3 regions of the Butyricicoccus sp. OF10-2 genome follow, and region 1 is predicted to be linked to each of the others. Evidence: predicted binding sites of a transcription regulator. Region 1 holds the regulator's gene; each other region holds the start of a gene.
The links. Region 1 encodes LexA, which represses DNA repair genes until DNA is damaged. Its sites were predicted from a motif close to CNAACANNTGTTNG; they were not measured.

Region 1 (2,275 bases):
CATCGTAAATCGTACACTTGACCAGCGTCAGGCCCTTGCGGATACGGTTGACCTTGGGTTCGGTGCCGACCACAGCGCGCACAGCATACTTGTCCTCCATGCCGATTTCCGCAATCGGCGTGATGTGAGTGCGATCCTCGTAGTCGCGCGGGTAGGTCTCGAGCGCGTCACGAAGCGTGCGGATATGCAGTTTTTCGAGCAGCTTCGCCTTTTTCGGGCCGATGCCCTTGACGAACTGGATGCTGTCATCAACCGATGGCATGAGGATTCTCCTTTGGGAATTTTGATTTGCAAGGCACCCGCTTTACGGGGCGCACGAACCGCGCAGGCGGTTCGCCCATTCTGGGCGGCGCCCTTTTTTCTGCACCAATTGACCGGGGCGCACGAACCGCGCAGACGGTTCGCCCTAACGGGCGGAGCGTTTTTCGCTGAAGTTCAGCGGGAGTTCGCCTACGCGGCGGGCGCATAAGAGGGATGGACACCAAAGGTTTCCACCCCTCTTATGAATCTCCCCGTTTCCTCTTAGCACAGCGAAATTTGCAGAACTGAGACTATAAAGGAACGGCAGAGGATTTTTTCTTCCGCAGGACGACTGATAGCCGTCCATGTATCCGCGTATTCGCAGGGTCAGATACCTTTCTGCTACACATACGGGCAACTCTACGCTGGGTGCGGCATAACAGTGCCGCACCCTGTGTAGCAGCAATCTATCTGTGAACTGCGAACAGGTTGCGAAAGATACGCTGTGGTAACCCGACTGCCGTTCCCCTTTTCGAAGCGGTCGCCGCTCTCTGGTCTGCGCCAGACTAACAAACAAAGGGAAACGGGAGTAAGAGGGTAGAAACCGTAGGTGTCTACCCTCTTGCCCTCGCTGCGGGCGCGGCAAATCCCCCGCTTGATTTCAAGCGAAAAACCTCCCGCCCGTTAGGGCGAACACGCCTGCGGCAGTTCGCGTCCCCCGCTCAGCCGGTACTGAAAAGGCTGCTCTTAATACTCGCGGTAAACCGCCTTCACCACGCCTAAAATCTGGCACCCGGTGCCGTTGATCGGCGGATACGCCGGATTCTCCGGCATGAGCCAGACACCGTCCGGCGTGATGTTGAGCGTCTTGCAGGTGGCCTCATCCTCGAGCAGCGCGATTACGATGTCGCCGTTGCGCGCCTGCACATCCTGCCGGATAATGACCAGATCATCATCCATAATGCCCACGCCGATCATCGAATCGCCGCGAATGCGCAGCGCGTAATACTCGCCGCCGCCCACTGCCGGTTCGAACGGCACATAGCCGATATGCTCCTCCACCGCGAGGATCGGCATACCGGCGGTGACGCGGCCCAGAATCGGCACGCGCGGCACCATGGAAGGGCCGCTGACCGGCGTCAGCGCACGCGATTTATGCTCATTCGGCTCCAGATAACCGGCCTCCTGCAGCTTTTTCAGGTGCGCATGCACGGTGGACGGCGACCGCAGTCCCATCTCTGCACCAATCTCACGCACCGAAGGCGGATAGCCGTGTTCGAGGGAATAACTGCTTATATAATCCAGTATCTGCTGTTGTTTGGCGGAAATCTTCTTCATTTTCGGCACTCCTCGCTGTTTCCGTCGGAACATACGTTCGTAATTTTATCCTTATTATACCGCAATCCGCTGCAATAAGCAAACATTTGTTTGCATTAACCTGCACGAATTTTCCGTGTTAATCGACACTATTCTTTAATTTATCCGGTTTTCTGCCGCCGTGTTGAAAAATAACGCAGTTTCGTCACCGCATTGCTTGTATTTTACATGATTTTGTTATATCATATAAACAGCAAAAGTATTGATTATTGCGGGGCAGACGCATTCTGCCTTAACTCGCAGGGAGGTTTTTATATGACCATCAAGACCGATCTCGGATATATCGACATTACCAACGAGGTGCTGGCCGGCATTGCGGGCTATGCGGCATCCTCCTGCTTCGGTGTCAAAGGCATGACCATCCGCTCCATGTCGGACGGACTGGCACACCTGCTCGGACTGGAAAACCAGTCGCGCGGCGTAAAGGTCACCGAGGCTGTGGACGGCGGTGTCAACATCGACCTGCACATTGCAGTCGAGCACGGCGTGAATATTGCCACCGTCTGCCGCTCTATCATCGGCGAGGTACGCTATCATGTTGAGCGCCTGACCGGTGTGGACGTAAAGAACGTCGATATCTATGTAGAGAGCATCAAGGCGGACTGACACCTATAGGGGACTTCGCAAGTCCCTATATACGGAAGTCAGTTCCGTAGAA
Region 2 (2,275 bases), on a different contig from region 1:
CGCGCACCTTCTGGTAGCTGAGCGTATAGTCATTGTAGGTTTCAATGATCTGGATATGCCTGCCGGCAAAGCCGCGCTCATACAATCGCTCGCAAAAGCCCTGAAGCCGCAGCCGATGAGCGTTAAATTCCGGATTGCCGATCGCAATGAGCAGGCTGTCCTCCGGACGCAGATATTTCGCCATCAGCTCGCCGGCAACACGACCGCTGCGGATCAGATCCTGACCGATGAAGCACAGCCGGTCACAGCCGGTCAGGTCGGTGTTCATCGTGACAAAGACGACCCCTTTTTCGCGCAGCTCGTTGATTTTGTGCACGATAGCGGCATGATCCTTCGCACAAACCGCAATGCCGTTCACGCCTTGTCCTGCCAGTACCTCCAGCCGTTCGACCGCCTCCTCCGGCAGCTCGGTTTCACATTTCTGCACCAGAAATTCCACATTGAAATCGCGCAGAAAGTCCTGTGCGTCCTGCACGCCGCGCAGCAGCTCCTGACGCAGATAGCCGCTTTCGCTCGTCAACAGCACACCCAGACGGCAAGGCGGCAGTTCAGCCGCTGACCTGCTGAGTCCGAGTGCGTCCGCCTGCTCCGCACGCGGCGGTGCGTAGCCCAGTTCGCGCATGGTGCGCAGCACACGCTCGGCAATTTCCGGCTTGACGTGCGGACGCCCGTTGAGAACGCGGTCCACTGTGCCGCGCGACACGCCTGCCCGTTCTGCTATCGTGTTGATCGTTATTCGTTTTGCCATGCTGCAACCGTCCTTTGCTTCTGATAACAGTATCATATCATAGTTTTTCGATTTGTGCCATAGGCACACGAAAAAACAATACACATTTTTGAAACCCGTGGAAAGCACTAAGATATATCGTATAACAGCGTCATATATTTGCTAAATTACAAAAATATCTGCAAATATTGTGACTATATCACAAAATTTCGAACAATCTTTTTTGTATCGGTGGAAATCTGAGTGTGCGCGCTTGCAAAACGGCACAAAGTTTGCACAATCCGTATTTTACAATAAATACAGCATTTTATATGTCATTGACAGTGCAAAAGTATCGTGCTATAAATAAATTGTGCTTAAGGCACAAATCAAAACAAAAGCACAAAACGAGGAGAGCGTGAAAGATGTTCAATAACGTAAAACTCGGCATTGCGCCGATTGGCTGGACGAATGACGATATGCCGCAGCTCGGCGGCGAGCTGACCTTCGAGCAGATGGTTTCTGAAGCAGCGCTTGCCGGCTTTCAGGGCACCGAGGTCGGCGGCAAGTTCCCGACCGACCCGGCAGCGCTCAACAAGGCACTCGACCTGCGCGGCATCAAGATCGCGTCCCAGTGGTTCTCCAGTTTCCTGTGCTCCACGCCGTACGAGGAGAACGAAAAGGCATTCATCAAGCAGCTTGATTTCCTCGAGGCAGTCGGCGCAAGCCGCGTGAACGTCTGCGAACTGACCCGCTGCCTGTTCGCAGAGGAGTGCTCGATGTTCGGCAACAACAAGCCGGTTGCCACCGACGAAGAATGGGACAAGCTGACCGACGGTCTGAACAAGCTGGGCAAGATCGCTGCTGACCGCGGCTTCAAGCTGTGCTTTCATCACCATATGGCGACTGTGGTTCAGACCTTCGAGGAAACCAAGCGCCTGATGGACAACACCGATCCGCGCTACGTTTACCTCTGCTTTGATACCGGTCACTTCACCTTCTCGGGGGAGGACGCCGTAAAGGCGGCGAAGGAATTCGGTCCTCGCATCGGCCACGTTCACCTCAAGGACATCCGTCCGGACATGATGGAAAAGGCATATGCCGAGGGCTTCAAGTTCCGCAAGGCGGTTCTGGAAGGCTGCTTCACCATTCCGGGTGACGGCTGCGTAGACTATCCGGGCGTATTCAAGGCGCTGCATGACGCGCATTACGAGGGCTGGTTCATCGTTGAAGCCGAGCAGGACCCGGCAAAGGCAAATCCGCTCGAATACGCAAAAATGGCGCGCGAGTATATCCGAAAAACCACCGGAATCTGATATGATTCACTCATTTCTCTCTTTTTTCTTCTGTTCGGATGCCGCGGTGCTCCAACACTGCGGCTGACCGAACGCAACGAGAGAAAAAACATCATAAACAAACGACAAGGGAGGCGGCGAGATGAGCGAATACTTAGTGGAAATGAACGATATCACAGTGCAGTTTCCAGGCGTTCTGGCACTGGATCATGTTCATTTTGACGCAAAGCCGGGCGAAGTTCACGTTCTGCTCGGTGAGAACGGCGCAGGCAAG
Region 3 (2,275 bases), on a different contig from region 1:
GCTGCTTTGAGATCGAGCGCCGTCTGAAAGAGGTCTGCGACATTCCGGTATTCCACGATGACCAGCACGGCACGGCTGTCTGCTGCGGTGCGGCTCTGCTCAACGCCTGCCGCCTGACCGGCCGCAAGGTGGATGAGATCAAGATGGTTGTCAACGGCTGCGGCGCGGCTGCTATCGCCGTTACCAAGTTCCTGATGTTCCTCGGTGTCAAGCACATCACGATGGTTGAGCGCTTCGGCATCGTCTGCGAGGGCGATGAGCGCCTGAATCCGGCACAGCAGGAGATGGCCAAGGTCACCAACCGCGAGCACATGACCGGCACGCTGGCCGATGCTGTCAAGGGTGCGGATGTATTCTTCGGCATGTCCGCTCCGCAGGTGCTTACTGCAGAGATGGTCTCCACCATGGCCAAGGACCCGATGGTATTCGCTATGGCAAATCCGGTGCCCGAAATCTGGCCGGAGGACGCAAAGAAGGGCGGCGCTGCCGTTGTCGGCACCGGCCGTTCGGACTACCCGAACCAGATCAACAACGTGCTTGCGTTCCCGGGCATTTTCCGCGGCGCACTCGATGTTCGCGCAAGCGACATCAATGAGGAGATGAAGCTGGCAGCGGCTAAGGCGATCGCGGCCTGCGTTTCCGATGAGGAGCTGAACGCGGAGTATATCATGCCGATGGCGTTCGACAAAAAGGTCATCCGTTCGGTAGCCGATGCCGTTGCACAGGCTGCCCGCGATTCCGGTGTGGCCCGTATCTGAGCGCAGCAGACGAAAAGTTACAGATAAGACAAAATCAACCGCGCGGGAACAATCTCGCGCGGTTTTTGCGCAAAAGTGCGTGCACGCACACGCACAAGTTCGCGGAATGACAAAAACAGCGGATTGCACAACTCGGCTTTGTGAAAAAATGCGTTTGACATTTACAGTGCATAAGGGTACAATAAGAATAACAAAAATGCGTTTGTTCTGCGCAGACGCAGAGAGAAGATTATGGAGGGAATAACTATGTTAGATCCGAAGAAAGTAAGACTGGGTATCTGCCCGATCGGCTGGTCCAATGATGATATGTGGGATCTCGGCGACGAGAACACCTTCCAGCAGTGCATCTCTGAGATGAAGCTCGCTGGTTTTGACGGCTGCGAAGTAGGTCACAAGTATCCGGAGGACAAGACTGTCCTCAAGCACATGCTGGACGCACGCAACCTGACCATCGCTTCCAAGTGGTTCTCCTCTTTCCTGGTTGACAAGCCGTACGAAGAGGTAGAGGCTGAGTTCATCAAGGAGCTGGATTACCTGTCCTACGTTGGCGCTACCGCAATCAACGTATCCGAGCAGTCCGGTTCTATCCAGGGCCAGCTGGACACCCCGGTTCTGGACGACAAGAAGCGCGTTCTGACCGACGAGGAGTGGGATCGCTTCACCACCGGCCTGAACAAGCTGGGCAAGCTGTCCATGGAGAAGTACGGCATCCGCACCTGCTTCCATCATCACATGGGCACCGTATGCCAGACCGTTGAGGAGACTACCCGCCTGATGGAGAACACCGATCCGAAGTATGTATTCCTGTGCTTCGATACCGGCCACTTCACTTTCGCTGGCGAGGATCCGGTAAAGATGCTCGAGAAGTTTGCTGACCGTGTTGGCCACGTTCATCTGAAGAACATGCGTATGCCGCTGGTTGAGAAGGCTCGCGCTGAGCACTGGTCCTTCCTGGATGCAGTTCGCGCAGGCGCATTCACCGTACCGGGCGATCCGGACGGCTGTGTAGAGTTCGACGCTGTATTCGATCTGCTTGACAAGGCTGGCTACACCGGCTGGATCATGGTAGAGGCTGAGCAGGATCCGGCTAAGGCTAATCCGTTCGAGTACGCTAAGATGGGCCGTGAGTACATCACTGCACACACCGGTCTGGGCGGCGAGGTTGTTCTGAAGAAGTAATTCTTCGCATATCGCGCAATAAAACACGAAACCGAGGGCATTTGCCCTCGGTTTTTTGCGTTCCCCAAAGGATATATGTCGTTAAGAACCGTTTGCACCGACCGGAAGCCTCCCCTGAAAGGAGAGGGGAACCGCCGAACGGCGGTGGAGGGGTTTGCCGTACCCACGGCAGAGGATTTCGCACGCTGCGGCGTGCGGGAATGTTGCCGCTGCGCGCGGCGGGTGCACAAGAGGGTAGACAACCTGCGGTTTTCCACCCTCTTGTGAATCACCCCTTTTCCCGCAAGGCTTGGGTGCAGATGGTAGACTGCGTAAGCATGAAAAAGGGGAACGGCAGT

Region 2: iolE (myo-inosose-2 dehydratase) is a predicted target of LexA. The motif match lies at 938-951, and genes of this name have one in related genera.
Region 3: iolE (myo-inosose-2 dehydratase) is a predicted target of LexA. The motif match lies at 950-963, and genes of this name have one in related genera.

Annotation. Positions count from the first base shown of each region.
Region 1 is NZ_QUMC01000034.1:9,351-11,625, reverse strand. Features, by position in the region: gene recG (ATP-dependent DNA helicase RecG) at 1-262, opposite strand, end outside; gene lexA (transcriptional repressor LexA) at 988-1,578, opposite strand; gene DXB00_RS14275 (Asp23/Gls24 family envelope stress response protein) at 1,873-2,223, shown strand.
Region 2 is NZ_QUMC01000033.1:21,719-23,993, forward strand. Features, by position in the region: gene DXB00_RS14155 (LacI family DNA-binding transcriptional regulator) at 1-748, opposite strand, end outside; gene iolE (myo-inosose-2 dehydratase) at 1,132-2,022, shown strand; gene DXB00_RS14165 (sugar ABC transporter ATP-binding protein) at 2,144-2,275, shown strand, end outside.
Region 3 is NZ_QUMC01000023.1:39,798-42,072, reverse strand. Features, by position in the region: gene DXB00_RS11875 (NAD(P)-dependent malic enzyme) at 1-758, shown strand, start outside; gene iolE (myo-inosose-2 dehydratase) at 1,005-1,937, shown strand.